Regions from separate parts of the Rouxiella sp. T17 genome, predicted to be linked through region 1. Evidence: predicted binding sites of a transcription regulator. Region 1 holds the regulator's gene; the other holds the start of a gene.
What was found. Region 1 encodes PurR, which represses purine synthesis genes. Its sites were predicted from a motif close to CANGCAAACGTTTGCNTG; they were not measured.
Positions count from the first base shown of each region.

Region 2: SC206_RS01440 (nucleobase:cation symporter-2 family protein) is a predicted target of PurR. The motif match lies at 3,298-3,315, and genes of this name have one in related genera.

Region 1 covers NZ_JAWUEA010000041.1:4,623-14,994, reverse strand. The annotation lists gene SC206_RS19360 (FUSC family protein) at 1-1,931, shown strand, start outside; gene SC206_RS19355 (DUF1289 domain-containing protein) at 1,943-2,182, opposite strand; gene SC206_RS19350 (alkene reductase) at 2,402-3,493, shown strand; gene gloA (lactoylglutathione lyase) at 3,617-4,024, shown strand; gene rnt (ribonuclease T) at 4,149-4,820, shown strand; gene SC206_RS19335 (Grx4 family monothiol glutaredoxin) at 4,925-5,275, opposite strand; gene SC206_RS19330 (C40 family peptidase) at 5,742-6,614, shown strand; gene purR (HTH-type transcriptional repressor PurR) at 7,062-8,087, shown strand; gene punR (DNA-binding transcriptional activator PunR) at 8,168-9,070, opposite strand; gene punC (purine nucleoside transporter PunC) at 9,271-10,372, shown strand, end outside.
Region 2 covers NZ_JAWUEA010000007.1:29,900-40,271, forward strand. The annotation lists gene SC206_RS01435 (AsmA family protein) at 25-1,704, opposite strand; gene SC206_RS01440 (nucleobase:cation symporter-2 family protein) at 1,851-3,242, opposite strand; gene recG (ATP-dependent DNA helicase RecG) at 3,492-5,573, opposite strand; gene trmH (tRNA (guanosine(18)-2'-O)-methyltransferase TrmH) at 5,570-6,265, opposite strand; gene spoT (bifunctional GTP diphosphokinase/guanosine-3',5'-bis pyrophosphate 3'-pyrophosphohydrolase) at 6,270-8,378, opposite strand; gene rpoZ (DNA-directed RNA polymerase subunit omega) at 8,393-8,674, opposite strand; gene gmk (guanylate kinase) at 8,729-9,352, opposite strand; gene ligB (NAD-dependent DNA ligase LigB) at 9,631-10,372, shown strand, end outside.

The DNA.
Region 1 (10,372 bases):
TCGAGCTCGATGAGCCTTACTGGGCGCTGACGTCGGCGGCGGTCGTCAGCTTTCCGACCGTCGGCGGGGTGATAAGCAAAAGTATTGGCCGCGTTTTTGGCAGCCTGCTTGGGGCGAGCGCCGCCGTGCTGATTGCCGGTCACGGCCTGAACGACCCGTGGCTGTTCACACTGTCGATCGCCGCCTGGCTTGGCGTTTGTACTTACGTCTCCAACCTGTATCAAAATAATGTCTCCTACGCCTTCGCACTGGCGGGTTACACGGCGGCGATCATTGCTTTTTCTACTGTCGATGTCACTGATACTACAACCATTTTTGATATTGCTCAGGCTCGCGTCTGTGAAGTGATTACCGGCATACTGTGCGGCGCATTCATGATGATGGTGCTGCCCAGCACCTCCGACGGCGACGCGCTGCTCACTTCACTGCGTAAAATGCACGTTCAGCTGTTGGAACACGCGCAGCTGCTGTGGCGCAGCGAGGTGAATAATCAAATTCGCGTCTCGCACGAGGGCGTGATTAACCAGATTCTGACGCTAAATCTGCTGCGAATTCAGGCGTTTTGGAGTCATTACCGGCTGCGTCAGCAAAATAACGTGCTCAACTATTTGCTCCACCAGCAGCTGCGGCTGACCAGTTATATCTCCAGTTTGCGGCGGATGATGCTCAACTGGCCCAATCAGCCCGAGAACCTTAATTCACTGCTCGCCGCCCTGCTCGAGCAGCTTCGCGACCCTGAAACCAACAAATATCAGCTGGCGCAGCTGCTGTATCAGCTCAAGCCGACGGATCCCGCCGATTATCGTCATCACGCTTTTTGGCTGCGCTTGCGCGATTTTTGCTGGCTTTTTCTGCGCACCGAACGGCTGTTGCAGCGCGTCGAAAACGCCAATCTGGTGGCTGCCGAACAGCTGCAAGCGCCAAAAGTCAGTCGATTAACCCGCCATGCCGACACTTACGAGGCCGCCTACAGCGGGCTGCGCACTTTTCTGTGTATCGTGCTGGCCTGTGCTTACTGGATAAACACGCAATGGGATTCGGGCGCGTCGGGCGTGACGCTGGCGGCGATTGGTTGCGTGCTCTACTCCTCCACCGCGTCGCCGATTAACAGCATCACGCTGCTCACTAAATCGCTGATTTTCCTGTTTATTGGCTGTTTTATTATCAAGTTTGGGCTGATGGTGCAGATCAATGATTTCTGGCTGTTTTGCGCCTTTTTACTGCCGCTGTTAGCCAGCATGCAGCTGTGCAAATTGCAGTACAAACGCTACGCCGCGCTGTGGGGACAGCTAATCGTATTCGGCGGCTCCTTTTTGGCGGTGACCAATCCGCCGACCTACGATTATCAATCTTTTATTAACGATGGACTGGCGAAAGTCGCGGGCGTGATGCTGGCCGGCCTGTTCTTTCAGGTGCTGCGCCCAAGTTCCGACAGCCGTAAAAGTCGTCGTCTAATCCGCGCGCTGCGTCGCGATTTTATCGACCAGCTCAGCCGTCGCCCGCAGCTGTCGCATTTACAGTTTGAGTCGCTGATTTACTATCGCGTTAACCAGCTGAATCAGAGTAAAGATCAGCTTTCGCGCACCTGGCTGCTGCGCTGGGGCGTGGTGCTGCTCAACTGTAGTCACATTGTGTGGCAGCTCAGGGATTGGGAATCGCGCTCCAATCCGCTGGCTAAAGTGCGCGACGTCTGTATTCACTGTCTCAAGGGAATAATGACCGAGCGTGGCGTCAGTCATCCGAAGCTGGATGCCAGTCTGGCGGAGTTACAGCGAATTAGCGACGTGCTTTCAACCCATCCGGATGCGTCGGCGCGCGAGTTGGCGGGGGTAATCTGGCGGCTTTATTGCTCGCTGTCGCAGCTGCAATCGGCGATAAATATCGAAGACGTGGCGGCCAATCCAGCGCCTTCTGCGCCCAAACCGGCTTAACGTTTAGCCGATCAAAACAGTGAAGGCTGCTCTGGCGGGGTTTCATCATTTGCTTTGGCGGCGCGGGAGAAGCGTAAATAGCGTTGATGGCAAAGATGCAGCACGTGGCGTTTTTCGGCGTTATTCATGCCGTTCCATTCAAAACGTTCCTGTCGGCTGCGAAAACAGCCGCGACAATAGCCTTTCGGGTCCAGCTCACACAGGTTGCGGCATGGACTGGGAATATCAAAAAACTCAAGCTGCTGCGCCACCGAACCTCCCACCTTTGTTATCACCAAGCCAAATCGCCAATAAACAGCCAACCTCTCTTATTGCCTTTATTTTAGTCTAACTCCGCAAAAAACCCGCTGCCCGACGTAGCAAAATGAGCGGTGGACGGCCTCGCTACATTGACCAGGAGAGATCGGTCTATTACCGTAAATGCAGTCAGCTAATAATTGGCTCCACTCATTTTCAGGGAATATCAAAACATGTCTACACTGTTTACGCCGATCGTTGTCGGTCACAAGACCTTGCCAAATCGCGTCTTTATGGCGCCGTTGACGCGTCTTCGCAGCATCGAGCCGGGCGACATTCCTACTCCGCTGATGGGCGAATATTACGCGCAGCGCCACAGCTCCGGCCTGCTGATTACCGAAGCGACGCAGATCTCTTTCCAGGCCAAAGGCTATGCCGGCGCGCCGGGCCTGCACACGCCGGAGCAGATTGCCGCGTGGAAAAAAATCGTCGCGGGCGTACATGCCAAAGGCGGAAATATTGCCGTGCAGCTGTGGCACGTGGGCCGTATTTCGCACACCAGCTTGCAGCCAGACAATCAGGCACCTGTCGCACCGTCGGCCATTGCTGCCGGTACACGTACCAGCCTGCGTGATGCCAACGGCAATCCGGTTCGCGAAGAGTGTTCAACGCCTCGCGCGCTGGAAACCGCTGAAATAGCGGGCATTGTTAATGATTTCCGCGTTGCCGCTGCCCATTCACGTGACGCCGATTTCGACTATATCGAGTTGCACGCGGCGCACGGCTACCTGCTGCACCAGTTCCTCTCTCCGGCCTCTAACCAGCGCGAAGATAATTACGGCGGCAGCGTCGAAAACCGTTCTCGCCTGACGCTGGAAGTGGTCGATGCCGCCGTGGCCGAAATTGGTGCCGATCGCGTGGGTATTCGTATTTCGCCGATGGGTCCGTTTAATGGTTTGGACAATGGCGACGATCAGGAAGCGGCCGCCGTTTACCTGCTCGACGAGCTGAACAAGCGTAATCTGGCTTATCTGCACATTTCAGAGCCAGACTGGGCAGGCGGTAAATCGTATACCGAAGCGTTCCGCAAGTTAATCCGCGAGCATTATAAAGGCGTCATCGTGGGCGCGGGTGCTTACACCGCCGAGAAAGGCGAAGAGTTGATCGACAAGGGTTACATCGACGCCGTGGCCTTTGGTCGCAGCTACATTGCCAACCCGGATTTGGTTGAGCGCCTGAAAAGCCATGCGCCATTGAACGAACCACAGCCAGAAACCTTCTACGGCGGCGGCGCGCAGGGTTACACGGATTATCCTACTTTATAAAGAAGCCGATTGGCAATGAGGCGGATGCTTACAGACTGTGCAGTTGGCCGGTCGCGTACAGACAAAGCCGCCTCATTGCGCTAGTCTAGTATCAATAGAATTAAATGAGAAACAGAGGATATTATGCGTTTACTCCATACCATGATCCGCGTTGGCGACATGCCACGCTCAGTGAAGTTTTACACCGAAATCCTTGGCATGCGCGTTTTGCGCACCAGCAAGAATGAAGAATACAAATACGATTTGACCTTCGTCGGCTATGAAGACGAAAGCAAAGGCGCAGTCATCGAGCTGACCTACAACTACGGCGTTGACAGCTACGATCACGGCACCGCGTTTGGTCACTTGGCGCTGGGCGTTGATGACGTTGCGCAAACCTGCGAAGACATTCGTAAAGCCGGCGGCAGCGTCGTGCGTGAAGCGGGTCCGGTAAAAGGCGGTTCCACTATTATCGCTTTCGTTGAAGATCCAGACGGTTACAAAATCGAACTGATCCAGTCCGAACACGTCGGTCACGGCTTGGGCAACTAAGTCTGCGGATTGTTGGACTCAAGGGCGCATCTCCTGCGCCCTTTTTTCTTTTTCCACTCCTTCCTGCATCTGGCCGGAATTTTTGCCATAATGCGCGCTGAATTCGTTTAAAGATAAGATAACAATGGCTGAAAAAAGTGACGTTAACGCCCTGAAAGGTCGTTTCCGCGGGTTTTATCCTGTGGTAATAGATGTAGAAACCGCCGGGTTTAATTCCCAGACTGATGCCCTGCTCGAAATAGCCGCCGTCACGTTAAAAATGGACGACGAAGGCTGGCTGCAAAACGATGAAACGCTGCATTTCCACGTCGAGCCTTTTGAAGGGTCGATCCTGCATCCTGAAGCGCTGGCGTTCAACGGCATCGATCCGACCAATCCGCTGCGTGGCGCGGTCAGCGAATATGACGCGCTGCATGCGATTTTCAAGGGGATCCGCAAGGGTATGAAGGAGCAGGACTGCAACCGCGCAATTATCGTGGCGCACAATGCCAACTTTGATCACAGCTTCCTGATGGCCGCCGCCGAACGTGCGGGCTTGAAACGTAACCCTTTCCACCCGTTTGCCACTTTTGATACCGCCGCGCTGAGCGGATTGGTGCTGGGTCAAACCGTGCTGGCCAAAGCCTGCATTGCAGCGGGCATGCCGTTCGACAGTTCACAGGCGCACTCCGCGCTGTATGACACCGAGCAGACCGCGCATTTATTCTGCGAGCTGGTCAATCGCTGGAAACGTTTGGGTGGCTGGCCACTGCCTATCGCCGCAGATGAAGATGAAATCGACGCCAACGCTGAATAACGACTAAAAGCACGGCTTAAAACAATAAAAAAAGAGCGGCTATCGAATATCGATGCCGCTCTTTTGTTTTGCCTTGAAGCATTCCCCTAAAAAGGGAGGAATGCTTATTCTGGCTGCTGTTCTTCGTTGGTCTTGTACTTCTCGGCCGTCTCTTTGATCAGCTGCTGCAGTTCGCCGCGCTGATACATTTCGATCACGATATCACAGCCACCGACCAGCTCACCGTCTACCCACAGCTGCGGGAAGGTTGGCCAGTTGGCGAATTTTGGCATTTCTGCGCGGATATCCGGGTTCAGCAGGATATCAACGTAGGCAAAACGCTCGCCGCAGGCTGACAGCGCCTGAACGGCCTGAGCAGAGAAGCCGCAGCTTGGCAGCTTTGGTGAGCCTTTCATGTAAAGCAGGATTGGGTTTTCGGAAACCTGCTGCTGAATTTTTTCAATAGTAGTGGTCATTTTCTTGCTTCCTCAAGCCATTAATTGGCTGTCACGGTCATTACTCAATCCAGGGAAAACCTGATCAACTGTCTGCCATTGTAACGATGGCAGCTCGCGGATAAAAACGCTATTTTTTGCAGGGTCTTTATCGCGTAAGTTAATGCATCACGGTAATGTCGGTGATAGTATCCCTGATTGCCAAAACAGTGCAAAACTAAAGATTCAAATAGAATAACATTTTTATTCTGTGACTTTAACCCAAAGGATCCTGACGGGATCTTTTTGGTAACGTCGGTATAAGCCCCTGAATCTCGGTTAATTTTGCAGCATCATAGTTCATATTTCAGCCGAAAAAAAAGTTATTAACTTTTTCTCACAATATGAATTAGAATCGAAGCAATTCGTGCTGTTTTGTCTCCCGCTTTTGGGGAATACTGGGACATCTTTTGATGTTTAACTTCGGCCTAATATTGGTAGCGACGCCATGCGTTTAATGTTTACGCTTTTTGTGCTGCTGTTTACCCAGCTCTTTTTAAATTTGGCGCATGCTTCGCCAAGCAGTCGTGTTTCCGTGCAGCAGGCGGAAAAACATATTAATCAGGCAAAACCTGATGAGCGACGAAAGCGAAAGGTCGTCGCCCGAAGCAGTAAAAAGACGAAAACGGTTCCCGTTAAAGAGCAGACTAAAGCGAAAGAACACGGCAAAAGTAAAACCCGCGTGCAGGCGAAGAGCAAAATTGCTCATCAACATCCTATCAGCACCAAGCTGGTAAGAAACAAAGCCGAAAAGCCGAAGAAAGAGATAACTTCTATTACCCGTTCTGTTGCCTCCACCACTAACGTGTTGTGCGCGACAGAAACGAAAAAGAGCTATGGCCGACATCGAAAGCATAAAGCCAAAGCCGATACCTGTGCCCCGCTGACTTTGAGCGCCGCACACAAGAAAAAGTATTTGCACGCTAAAGAAACCGCGATGAACAAGCTGATGCACCAGGTCGGCAAACCTTATCGCTGGGGCGGAACCTCGCCAAATACCGGTTTCGATTGCAGTGGTCTGGTCTATTACGCGTATAAAGATTTAATGCGTATCAAGATGCCACGTACCGCCAACGAGATGTACCATTTACGCGACGCAGCCCCTATTGCTCGCGGTGAGCTTGAATCCGGAGATTTAGTCTTCTTCCGTATTTCCAAGCGCGGCGCAGCGGACCACGTAGGCGTTTATGTCGGTAACGGCAAATTTATTCAGTCGCCACGTACTGGTGAAGACATCAAAATCAGTTATCTGGCCGATAACTACTGGCAAGACCATTATGTTGGTGCTCGCCGAGTGATGACGCCAAAAACGATTCGTTAAATAATGATTTCTCGCTTAACACCTGTGAATAGCATTTAACGAATGGTTTACCCCGAATCGCCTTCCAGCCCTAACAGGCAATATGGCTAAAGCGGGCGCAGAAAGAAAATAGACAAGGGCGATTTCTTTAATAGGAAATCGCCCTTTTCACTTTTAGCGCCGCCTGCTTTGGTTTTATTGCGCAACAAAACTCTTAAATAGGCCAATTTGCGCATCAAGTTAAAGGGAAAGCACAAATTTGGCTTTCCCTTTATAACGATATAAGAGAAAATTAGCGGTTACCACGCTGTGTGCCCGGTCTTAGCTGTCCGACGCTTCTTTCAGGCCTTCCTGAAACTCCCCAACGATTCGACTGCCTAAAATGATTTGAGCAGTGGAATGCACGCAGGCAAACGATTAACAAAAAACTAACGTGCTGAAAAGGGTTAGTTCAGGAGTGATTTTTACATGGCCACGATCAAAGATGTCGCTAAGCGCGCTGGTGTTTCGACTACAACCGTGTCGCACGTCATCAATAAAACCCGTTTCGTCGCCGAAGAAACCAAAGCCGCTGTCCGCGCTGCCATTAAAGATCTGCACTATTCGCCGAGTGCCGTCGCGCGCAGCCTGAAGGTTAACAACACCAAGACTATCGGCCTGCTGGCAACCTCAAGCGAGGCGCCCTACTTTGCCGAAGTGATTGAAGCGGTTGAAAATAGCTGCTTTGCCAAGGGTTACACCCTGATTTTGTGCAACTCGCACAATGATTTTGAAAAGCAAAAAGCCTATTTGCAGATGCTGGCGCAAAAACGCGTCGATGGCCTGCTGGTCATGTGCGCAGAATATCCTGCCGAGCTGCTGGCGATGCTCGAAGAGTATCGTTCGATTCCCATGGTTGTCATGGATTGGGGCGAGGCGAAAAACGATTTTACCGACTCGATTATTGATAACGCCTTTGAAGGCGGTTATCTGGCGGGCCGTTATTTGATCGAACGCGGTCACCGCGACATTGGCGCTATTCCGGGCCAGCTTAATCGCAACACCGGCGGCGGTCGTTATCGCGGATTTTTAAAAGCCATGAACGAAGCCAACATTGCCGTGCGCGATGAATGGGTCGTTCAGGGCGATTTCGAGCCAGAGTCCGGTTATCAGGCGATGCAAAAGATCTTGAATCAGAAGCAGCGGCCGACGGCGATTTTCTGTGGTGGTGACGTTATGGCAATGGGCGCGATTTGCGCCGCCGACGAAATGGGCCTGCGCGTTCCACAGGACATTTCGGTGATTGGCTATGACAACGTGCGCAACGCGCGTTATTTCTCACCGGCGTTAACCACCGTCCACCAGCCGAAAGAGCGACTGGGCGAAATGGCTTTCACCATGTTGCTCGACAGAATCATCAGCAAACGCGAGATTCAGCAGACCATTGAAGTGAAACCGAAGCTGGTAGAAAGACGCTCTGTGGTCGATGGTCCGTTTATCGACTATCGTCGTTAAAAGTTATTTATCAGATTAACCCCCTAAACGCCTACCTTGTAGGCGTTTTTTTTATTTAAAGCCTTTTTATACGGAACAGCCTACCGCAACCACTCTTTATTTAACGTCTCGCTGTCGCCCAAATAATTGAGCAGCCAATCCAGTGCCGGAGAGTGATTGCGCTGATCCCACGTCAGGCAACACGGGCTTTCCGGAAAACCACTGGCTAAATCGAGCACCGCCAGCTGCTGTTTTGCAATCCACGTTTCCACCATGTGAACGGGCAGCATGCCGACACACAGCCCTTCACACAGGCAATCGATGGCACAGGTCCAGTCCGGCACCACTAAACGGCGCTGGTTATCGAGTGTCCAGGTGTCGCGCTTAGGCAGATTTCTTGAAGTATCTTCAATACACAGCGCAGGATAAGGGCGAAGCGCGTCATCGTTAAGCGCCAGCTTAAGCTGTGCCAACGGATGTTCGGCGCTGACTACACAATGCCACGGCAAGGTGCCCATATCTCGGAAGCTAAAACGCCCGCCCACCGGCACCGCGCTGGTCGCGCCAATCGCCACGTCGGCGCGATCGTCGGCCAGCGCGTCCCACACGCCGTTAAAAACTTCGCCCTGAATGAGCAGCTCCGTATCGGGAAAGGCGCGGTAAAAATCCACCACCAGCTGGCGCACGCGCGCCGGTTTAACGATGCGATCCACCGCCACGCGCAGCTGTCCGCTCCAGCCGTTGGCAATCTGCTGACACTGACGCCGGGTTGAGAGCATTTTTTTGATAAGCACCCGCGCTTCTTCAACGAAAAGCCGCCCTGAAGGGGTTAATTCCACGTCGCGATGCCGCCTTTCGAACAGCGGCACCGCCAGCCATTCTTCAAGCTGGCGCACCTGATAACTGATCGCCGAGGGCACGCGATTCAGCTCTTGAGCCGCCGCGGTAAAGCTGCCGTTCCGCGCGACGGCGTCGACGACTTCCAGTGAATATTCTGACCACATAACCGGTTCCTCGCGACGCCTGAAAAGGCCGCCCTCTGCTTTCAAAATTTTTGAATCGATGGTGCAAATATTAGCGTTTCACAACCGCCGCGCCAAGCAGATAAACTGCGCGCTCTTAACTTTTCGCTTTTAGCACATTCACTCCCAAATTCTGTCCCTACAACAGTTTTGGCTACGTTTACGCATTACAAGAGAACATCATGAAACCTTCATTTGGATTTTTACTTTATTTGGCGGGTCTGAGCATGCTCGGATTTTTGGCCACCGACATGTATCTGCCGGCCTTCGGTTATATGCAAGAAAGCCTTGATGCCTCGCCCGGCGCAATTAGCTCGAGCCTGAGCGTTTTTCTAGCGGGTTTTGCGGCCGCGCAGCTGATTTGGGGGCCATTGTCAGACAAGTTTGGTCGGAAACCTATCCTGCTGGCGGGTTTGGGGCTGTTTACCTTCGGCTGTCTCGGCATGATTTGGGTGCAAAGCACCGAGCTGCTGCTGGCGCTGCGTTTCGTGCAGGCCGTGGGCGTTTGTGCGGCGGCGGTAAGCTGGCAGGCGCTGGTGGTTGACCGCTATTCCGCGCAGGTTGCCAAACGCACTTTTGCCAGCATCATGCCGCTGGTCGCGCTTTCCCCCGCGCTTGCCCCACTGGTCGGTGCCTGGGTTTTGAATCACTTTAACTGGCGCGTGATTTTCGCCCTGCTGTTAGTTCTGGGCGCGTTGCTGCTGTTCTTCACGCTGACCTTAAAAGAAACGCGTAAAGCAAGCGGGCAAAAAAATTCATCACAAAGTGGGATCGGCAGCATGTTAGCCTCGCCGGTCTATAGCGGTAACGTATTGATTTACGCCGCCAGCTCGGCGGGTTTCTTTGCCTGGCTGACCGGCTCACCCTTTATTCTGGGTGAAATGGGCTATGGCGCATCGGCCATTGGTTTAAGCTATGTGCCTCAAACGATTGCATTTTTACTCGGCGGTTATGGATGTCGCGCGCTTATCGGCAAAATTGATGGCGCTCGCCTGCTGCCTTGGCTATTAGTGGGCTATGCGGTCAGCGTTATTTCATTATTCCTGATTGCCACACTCACCACGGCGCCATTATTAGCCTTGCTGATTCCGTTCTGCTTTATGGCTTTCATGAACGGTGCCTGTTATCCGATTGTGGTGGCGAACGCATTGATGCCCTTCCCGGCAAATACCGGCAAGGCTGCCGCGCTGCAAAATACTCTGCAATTAGGATTATGTTTTATTGCCAGCATGCTGGTCTCGACATTTATTGCCCAACCTTTGCTGGCGACGGTCACAGTGATGT
Region 2 (10,372 bases), on a different contig from region 1:
CGCACAATCAGAAGGTTAGTTAACTTATTGACTCACCACGCCGCGATTCATCTGCTGCTGGATCTCTTGGCCGTTGTTGCCGGTGGCGTGCAGCGTGCCGCTAAGCGTGGGTTTGAAATCGACGTTGGCGGGCATCTGCCCTTTGAGATTCAGCTGCATATTAACGTTGCCCTGCACGCCAATTTCCGGCCAGCCCCAGTTTTTCAGCTCGTTGGCCGGTACCGCGCGGCCCGTCAGCATGACGGAAAAATCGCGCTGTGGCTGCTGGCTCACCTTGCCGGTGGCTTCCAGTAATCCCTCTTTGGTAAACGCGCTCAGCTCGGCAATATTTACGGCGTCTTCATTGGCTTCCAGCGCCAGAGAAGGGCGGCGCACGTCGTTGCGAATAAAGGTCGCATCGCTGGCGTTGAGGTTTAGCTTGCCCGACCACATTCCCCACTGATGATTACGCGCCAGCTTGAGATTGGTGCCGAAACCGTCGAGTCCGGTTATCTGGAAAGGCGCGTCGGGCGAGATATCGATGATCAGGTTTCGATTGGCGGTAAACTTCGCCACCGACACGTCCGACAGCCAGTCTGGCAGTTGATCGAGCCACAGCTGACGCCAGTTTTCCGGCAGCGTATATTCCAGCGACGCGACGCTCAGCTGGTCAAGCTCAAGATTATGCGACGCGCGGATCCAGTTCCCTGAAGTGCGCAACAGGCCGCCTTCCCAACGCGTGCCGAACTGGCGAATGGCGATGCCCTGCGGCGAAAAGTCGAGATTCAGATTCGGATCGCTGAAATGCAGATTACCGTTAATCAGGTCGGTGGCGTTCATAGAAAGCTGGCCGTCGCTACTTTGCCAGTCTCCCTTTTGCAGCGTGACGTCGGTAACCGTCATATCCAAATCGCTGATTGACCAGTTTTGTCCCTGAAGACGGGCGTCGATCAGGTCGAAACGCTTGATATCGACCTTCGGCAGCTTGATAAATTCCTGCCAAAACGTACTGATTGGCTGCGCGCTTTGCAGCCTGACATTGCTCAACCGCAGATTATCCAGTGTCCAGCTGCCATCGGCGCTGCGGCTCGCTTTGCCCGTCAGTTCGCCACGCGAAACATCCGCGCCAAAGTTGCTTAACGTCAGCTGCTTGTTATCGATTTGGCCCCGAATCAACACGTTTTGAGCAGGAATATCATCCAGCGCCAGCGTGTCGGCGCTAAGTTGAAACTGCGCATTGTTGCCTAACACGGCGCCGGACGTTGGCTGCCACGGCGAGATACCGGCATTAACGTTTTTGCCCTCGACCTTCCACTGCTCAAGCCCGCCACTCAGCGCGATATTGCTCAGTTGCAGCGTATTGGCCTTCAGCGGCAGGTTCAGCGATTGCGGCGAAAGATTAAGGGTTCCGTTAACCAACACCACGCGGTCGAAGGTGCGCGGCTCGGTGATTTGTGCCCAATCAAGGTCGAGATCGACCTCGGCGGCATCGAGCACGTCGGGCTGATTTTTCTCGGCAAACTTCACGCCGGAAAGGCTCAGGCGCGACGGCGAAGACCAGTCGTGATCAATCTTGCTAATCGACAGGCGATATTCACTGTTTTCAGTCACCCAGCGGCTAATCGAGCCCGCCGCCCAGCGCGTTTGCAGAAATACGTAGAATATGACCAGCACTAAAACCAACAACAGAATGATTGTCAGCAGCAATCTACCGAGAAATTTCATCGTTTAAATCCATGTCCGTGGGAGCGGAAATCGTAAAGATGTTTATGCCGTAATCGGCACTCGTTCTCAACAGGTTACCATGTAAACGGCAATAAAAAACGGCGGGAGGAGTGACCCTGCCGCCGTTATTGATGCCCTGTTGCGCGTTAAGGTTCGCGCGGGAAGAGCAGATTCAGCACGATAGCCGTGATCCCGCCCGCCGCAATGCCCGAAGAGAGCAGGGTTTTGAGCCAGTCCGGCGCAAACTGCAAAATCAGCGGCTGCTGCGAAACGCCCATGCCGACGGCCAGCGACAGCGCCATGATCATGATTGCGCGACGATTTAATCGTTCTCTCGACACGATACGCACGCCCGAAGCCGCGATGGTGCCGAACATCACGATGGTCGCGCCGCCCAGAACCGGCTCCGGAATATGCTGCACAAAGCCCGCTACCGCCGGGAAAAGGCCCAGCACGATGAGCATCAGCGCAACCACAAAACCGACATAACGGCTGGCCACGCCGGTCAGCTGAATAACGCCATTATTCTGACCAAAGCAGGAGTTCGGGAAGGTGTTGAACACTGCCGAGAGCATCGAGTTAAGGCCGTTTGCCAGCACGCCGCCTTTGATGCGTTTCATATAAACCGGGCCGCTAACCGGCTGTTCGGAAACGTCAGAGGTCGCCGTGATGTCGCCGATGGTTTCCAGCGAGGTCACCATAAAGATAAGCATCAGCGGAACCAGCAGGTTCCAGTCAAAACCAAGGCCGTAATAAAGCGGGGTCGGCACGTTGATAAGATGCGCGGCCGCGGTCGGCGCGGCGGCAGGCAGCATGCCCATCGCCCAGGCAACGACATAGCCGACGGCCATCGCAATCACCAGCGACGCAACGCGCAGGTAAGGATTACGCTGACGATTCAACAGGATAATCACCGCCAGCACCACGCCCGCCAAAAAGAGATTTTTAGGTGCGCCAAAGGTGTGGTCGCTCATCGCTGCATAACCGCCGCCGATTGAGGTTAAACCAACCTGAATAAGCGACAGGCCGATAATCATCACCACGATGCCGGAAACCAGCGGGGTAATCACGCGGCGCGCCAGATGCAGCACGCGCGACAGCAGAATTTCGGTGCAGGACGCGACCATCAGCGTACCAAACAGCGCGGCCATCATGGTCGGCACATCGGCTCCGCCATTTTTCAGCGCCAGGCCGCCCATAATCAGTGGTGCAACAAAGTTGAAGCTGGTGCCCTGAATCGACAGCAGGCCCGAACCCACCGGGCCCCACGTTTTAATCTGTAAAATGGAGGCCAGACCCGAAGCAAACAGCGACATGCTGATAATGTGCTGTGTGTCCTGCGCGGGCAGACCTAATGCCTGACAAATCAGCAGCGCGGGAGTGATAACCGCCACAAACATCGCCAGCAAATGTTGGCAGGCCGCAAACAGCGTTTGTGGCAAAGGCGGGCGATCTTCCAATCGATAAATTAGTTCACTGCTGCGGGTCGTTTCCGACGCTGATAGCTGAGCCTCTGGCTCGGCAGATTGTGTAGGCATTCTTTTGGCACCCCATTAAGCCACAAAGCGGGCATTTTTCATGATATCAAGGCTAAAAGCAATCGTTTGCCGATAGCATTTTTATGGCTTTATCGTCGATAGGGAAGCATGAAAAAGGCCAGCCGAGGCGATGACCGAATAATGTCTGCAATCAATGTCTGCAAACAATTTTTGCAAACAGTGTTTGAAAATAATGTGTTTGCGGGGGAAGGCGAGGTCTGTAGAAAGAACAAATCCTTTTAACGCAGGTTAGGCGTTGGTGTAGCGGACCCTTTCCGGCAGCCAGCGTTCGATGAGCGCCTTGGCGTGTTCGGGATATTGCTGGTGAAGGTGGCGCGCCACCCGCTGAACTTCGGGGATCATCGCCTGATCGCGCAGCAGGTCGGCGACCTTAAACTCGGCGCTGCCGGTTTGGCGGGTGCCAAGCAGCTCGCCCGGACCGCGAATTTCGAGATCCTGCTGTGCGATAACAAAGCCGTCGTTGCTGTCGCGTAACACCTGCAAACGCTTTTGCGCCGTTTTACTCAGCGGCGTTTTATAGAGCAGCACGCAGTGAGAGGCCACGGCGCCACGGCCCACGCGGCCACGCAGCTGGTGCAGCTGTGCCAGACCCAAACGCTCGGGGTTTTCGATAATCATCAGGCTGGCATTGGGCACGTCGACGCCCACTTCAATGACCGTAGTCGCGACCAGCAGCTGGATTTCACCCTGCTTGAAGGCGGCCATCACGGCCTGCTTTTCCTGCGCTTTCATGCGGCCGTGAATCAAGCCGACATTAAGCTCCGGCAAGGCAATTTTCAGCCCTTCCCACGTCGCTTCGGCCGCCTGCGCTTCAAGCATTTCCGACTCTTCAATCAGCGTACACACCCAATAAGCCTGACGATTCTCATCGACGCAGGCGCTTTTCACTCGCTGGATGATGTCGTTTCGGCGCGTGTCTGCAATAGCCACGGTGGTGACCGGCGTTCGGCCCGGCGGGAGTTCGTCGATAACCGAGGTGTCGAGATCGGCATAGGCCGTCATGGCGAGCGTGCGGGGGATCGGCGTCGCGGTCATAATCAGCTGGTGCGGATGAAAACCTTGCTGCCTGCCTTTTTCCCACAGCGCCAAACGCTGGTGGACGCCAAAACGGTGCTGCTCGTCGATGATGACCAGCGCGAGCGCCGAGAACTGAATCTGTTCCTGGAAGATGGCGTGCGTGCCCACGATCATTGAAACCTGACCGCTGGCGATAGCATCCTGCTGGGCAATTCGCGCCTTGCCTTTTTGCTTTCCGGCCAGCCAGCCAACCTGAATACCCAGCGGCTCGAACCACTGACGGAAATTATTCGCGTGCTGTTCGGCCAGCAGTTCGGTGGGAGCCATCAGGCCAACCTGCTTGCCCTGCGCGATCGCGCAAAGTGCCGCCAGCGCGGCAACCAGCGTTTTGCCGGAACCCACGTCGCCCTGCACCAGACGCATCATCGGATAGCCCTGCGCGAGGTCGTGTTCAATCTCTTCGACCACCCGTTTTTGCGCGCCGGTTGGGCTAAACGGCAGCGACGCCAGAAACGCGTCTATCAGTTGGTGATCTTTCACCAGCGGCAGCGCTTTATAACTCTGCGTACCGGCGCGCACCGCCAGCATGCTTAAGTTATGCGCCAGCAGCTCTTCCATAATCAGTCGGCGCTGTGCCGGATGCTGACCTTTTTCAAGGTCCTCAAGCTGCATATCTGGAGGCGGACGATGCAAAAGATGCAGCGCCTGCGAAAGCGGGATCAGCGAACGGCTCAGCTCCTGCGGCAGAAGCTCGGCGATAGGCTGAGTATCCAGCAACGCCAGCGCCTGATCGGTGAGTTTGCGCAGCGTCGCCTGACGAATACCCTCCGTGGTCGGGTAAACCGGCGTCAGTGATTCTTGTAAAACCACCTCGCTGTTTTCGCCCTGCACGCGGTATTCAGGATGGATAATCTCCGCGCCAATCGTGCCACGTTTAATCTCGCCGTACGCCGTCACGCGTCGGCCGGGCGCCAGGCTGTTTTTCATTGCCGCGTTGAAATTGAAGAAACGAAGAGTCAGCAGGCCCGTGCCATCGCTTATCTGACAGGTGAGCATGCGACGACGGCCAAAGCTGATGTCCGTGCGCAGAACTTCACCTTCAACGGTGGCAAAAATATTGGGCAGTAAGTCGTTTATTGCGTAAAGGCGGGTGCGGTCTTCATAGCGCAAAGGCAAATGAAGCAGCAGATCCTGAATGGTTTCGAGGCCGATTTTTGCGAGCTTTTCCGCCTGACTTGCGCCAACGCCAGAGAGTGACGTGAGCGGGACGGCATCCAGCAGGCGGCCCTTCATCTGACAACCGTCATTTGCATTGCGGCCCACCACTCGTCATCGGCAACAATTTTGCCGGTGTCGTCAATCAGTGGGCGAGGCAGTTTTTTTCGTAGCGCAACGTTGGCAAGCACCGGATAACCCCCTTCGAACAGCAGGCGTTGCTGCTCTTTCTCTTTTAACAGGCTGGTTTTACGCGCGTACATGCCGGCATTTTGCCGCTGACGCTGGGCTTCATAAAGGATAAGCGCCGAGGCTACAGAAACGTTTAACGACTGCACCATGCCGACCATCGGGATAATAATATCGCTGTCGGCCAACGCTAGAGCTTCTGGGGTAATGCCGGTTTTCTCTTGGCCCAGCAAAATGCAGGTAGGAAGGGTGTAATCAATCTCGCGAAAATCGACCGCTTTTTCAGACAGATTAGTCGCCAGAACCTGCATGCCCATCGCCTTCATTTTGGCTACGGCGTCTTGAATAGTTTTATGCGTCTTAACCTGAACCCAGCTGTTGGCACCGGCGGCAAAAGAGCCTTGGGTGCGCATTTTGCTGGTTGGCCAAACGGCATGCACTTCATTGACGCCGACAGCATCGGCAGTTCGAATCACGGCCGAAACGTTATGCGGCTTGTGCACCTGCTCCATACAAACGGTCAGGTCAGGTTGGCGAGCCGCCAGCATTTCTTGAATGCGCGCATAACGTTCTGGAGTCATGGGATCAGTTTCTGTTTCGGGTGACTTTAATCACATCCGGCATAATACGAATCTTGCGCATAATGTTAGCCAGATGTACGCGGTCGCGGGTGCTCAGGCGAATAAATGCGCTGTAAACGCGACCGTCTTTTTCTTCGCTGCTCAGGCTCTGGATATTAGACTGCGCCGCGTTAATCGCCGCCGTCAGATTCGCCAGACCGCCCTGATGGTTGAACATATCAACTTTAATCTCGGCGATAAACTCCTGCTCGGTTTCCTGATTGTCCCATTCGACCGCCATAAACTTCTCGGGCTCTTTCTGATAGCCACGGATGTTTCGGCAAGATTCATGGTGAACCACCAGACCTTTGCCCGGACTGACGTGCGCAATAATCGGGTCGCCCGGAATCGGACGACAGCACTTGGCGAAGGTGATCAGCACGCCGTCTGCGCCTTTAATTGGCAGATTGCGAGAACCTGAAGTCGCCATGGAAGACTGGTCGCCCATCAGATTTTTAGCCACCACCAGACTCATGGCATTACCCAAGCCGATTTCGGCCAGCAGGTCATCCATCGCGTGGAGCTTCATGCGATCAAGCTCTTTCTTGATGTTTTCCGGCGGCAGGTCAGTCAGTTTGCGTCCGCTACCCAGCGCGTGATTCAACAAACGGCGACCCAACGACACAGAGTCGTCGCGCTTGAGGTTTTTCAGCATCTGGCGAATTTTTGCGCGTGCGCGCGAGCTGACCACGAAGTTCAACCACGCCGCATTCGGACGTGCGCCCGGAGCCGTGATGATTTCAATAGTCTGTCCGCTGGTCAGCGGCTGCGAAAGCGGATAAGGCTGTCTGTCGACACGCGCGCCAACGCAGGCATGACCGATATCGGTGTGCACGGCGTAAGCGAAGTCGACCGGCGTTGCTCCAGCAGGCAGCTCGACGATGCGACCTTCCGGCGTAAAGACGTAAATTTCATCGGGGAAGAGGTCGGATTTAACGCTCTCGATGAATTCGAACGAGTTACCCGCGCTCTGCTGAAGCTCAAGCAGGCTCTGCAACCAGCGTTGGGCACGAATTTGCGCCGTCGTGCCGTTGCTCTCGCCGTTCTCTTTATAAGCCCAGTGCGCCGCAACCCCCATCTCTGCCATTTGATCCATATCTTCGGTACGGATTTGCACCTCGACAGGCACGCCGTGCGGACCAATCAGGGAGGTGTGCAGAGACTGATAGCCGTTGGCTTTCGGGATGGCAATATAGTCTTTAACCCGCCCCGGACGAGGCTTGTAAAGGCTGTGCGCCTGACCGAGAACGCGATAGCAGGTATCAAGTTCTTTAACGATCACCCGAAACGCGTAGATATCCATAATCGAATGGAAACGCTGCTCTTTCAGGTGCATCTTAAGATAAATAGAATAGAGGTGTTTTTCACGTCCGCTCACGCGACATTGGATGCCGGCTTCGGTCAGACGTCCCTCAATCTCCGAGAGGATTTTTTGAATCATCTCTTTTCGGTTACCACGCGCAGCTTTCACCACTTCTTTGATAACGCGATAGCGATTGGGGTACAGCGCCTCAAAGCCCAGCTCTTCGAGCTCGGTTTTAAGGTGATGTATACCCAGCCTGTGCGCCAGAGGACTGTAAATTTCCAGCGTTTCACGGGCAATGCGGCGACGTTTATCCGGGCGCAAAGAGCCCAGCGTGCGCATATTATGGGTACGGTCAGCGAGTTTGATCAAAATGACGCGGATGTCTTGCACCATCGCCATAATCATCTTGCGGAAGTTCTCCGCCTGCGCTTCTTTTTTATCCTGGAACTTCAGCTTGTCGAGCTTTGAAACCCCTTCAACCAGTTCGGCAACGCTCTTGCCAAACAACTGTTCCATGTCTTGATAGGTTGCGGGCGTGTCTTCAATGACGTCATGAAGCAACGCAGCCATCAACGTTTCGTGGTCGAGTCGCATTTCAGCTAATATGCAGGCCACGGCTACCGGGTGAGTAATGTAAGGCTCACCGCTCGAGCGTGTCTGACCCTCGTGCGCATCCCGCGCAACGAGGTATGCCTGCACGAGGCGCTTGATCTGGTCCTCTGGCAGGTATTTTTGAATCAGCTGATTCAGGCTTTCAAAGATGTACAAGTTAGACCCGCTGATTAAGTAGGACGACGGCCTTCAGCGATAGCAGTAACCGCTTGCATCTCGTTGGCTTCCTGGTCTTTTTGCTCCTGACGATCGCGAGCGTCGAGGATCTGGTTTGTGATCAGACCTTCTTCGATTTCACGCAGGGCAATAACAGTGAACTTGTCGTTTTCTTCAGCGACCAGTGGATCTTTACCACCAGATTGCAGCTGGCGTGCGCGACGAGCAGCCACCAACACCAGGTCAAAACGGTTACCAATTTTTTCTACAGCGTCTTGAACAGTTACGCGTGCCATATATGTGCTACTCCACAGGGTGACGAAAGACTGGGCATAATACTGAAAGTGACTTCAGTCTGCCAATAGTTTGGTGATTAATCCGTCATGACGGAGCTTTTGACGGCCCAGACGAAGACGTTCTGCACGAATAATGGTTTTAAGGTCCAGCAAAGCCAGATCAAAATCATCATTCACAATTAAATAGTCGTATTCAACGTAGTGCGTTATTTCGGCCACGGCCTGCGCCATACGTTTGGCGATGACTTCTTCGCTGTCTTGTCCACGGCCACGCAGGCGGCGGTCAAGCTCGTCTTTCGACGGCGGCAGCACAAAGATGCTGCGTGCATGAGGCATGCGCTCACGGATTTGCTTGGCACCCTGCCAGTCGATATCCAGAAAGACATCGACACCCGTAGATAAAACCTGCTCGATAGCTTTACGTGACGTGCCGTAATAGTTACCGAATACCTCAGCGTGTTCTAAAAAGTCGTCATGCTCAATCAACTCGCGGAATTCTTCTTTCGACACGAAGAAATAGTGCTCGCCGTGTTTCTCGCCTGGTCGCATGGGGCGAGTGGTGTGAGAAATCGAGACCTGCGTGTCGTAGAGCGGTTGAGTTTTTAGTAAAGCCTGAATCAGACTTGATTTACCTGCTCCACTGGGGGCGGAGACAATATATAGCGTGCCTTGAACCATGATGACGTTTCAGCTGATTGGGTTGAAATGGAAATACAGAAGAGTGATCTTCGGCACAGTATACACGTTCACCGCTTGGGGTGCAGCGTTCCGACACATTTGAACGCAAGTAATCGCGATAAAACAGCCCAAGTTGGCCTGTTTGCGAGGCTTATTCCAATAAAAAACAGCAATTATGCAAACAGGAAAAAACTTTCCGAGGATTCTTGGAGAACGTTATTTTCCCGCTGGCAGTCACTTATAAAAACGCCTTGAATAGCCGCAACGAGGAGATTGTCATGCGCTATTTATTGCCCGTTTTTTATTTATTCGCGACGCTGTTGTCATTGATTGCTTTTAAAGGGATCGGGGCGACTGAAACCGCCATTGTTAAAGAAATTCATGTTGCGAAAGATTCATCTTGCCCGCTCTGGAGCGCGACGCGTTTCGAGCAGGAGTTATCTCGGCTCACCACCAAACTTGAAAGCTGGGACAGGGCCTATTTCTTGAAGGGCGAAAGCCAAATTGAAGACGTGGTCTACGACAGCCTGCGGGAGCAGCAGCAAAAATGGCGGCTTTGCGCGGGCAACGCGCCGGAAGAAGCAACGCCACCCGCAGGTTCTGCCACCTTGCCGCATCCGGTTTCTCATACCGGACTCAAAAAAATGGCCTCCGAAAACGCGGTGGCTCAGTGGATGAAAGGTAAAACCGACCTGTGGGTGCAGCCAAAAGTGGATGGCATCGCCGTCACGCTGGTATATCAGCGAGGTCACCTGACTGCTTTGCTCAGTCGCGGAGATGGCCTGCTGGGGCAGGATTGGACAGCAAAAGCGGCGGCAATTCCTGCTATTCCGCAGACTATTCCTGACCTCGCCAAGCGGGTTGTGCTGCAAGGCGAGCTATTTCTGATGATGAACGGTCATCGGCAAAATATTACCGGCGGCGTGAATGCGCGCTCGACGGTTGCAGGCGCGATGATGCGTCGAAAGGCCTCGGCGTCTCTCGAACAGGTAGGTATTTTTATCTGGGAATGGCCAGACG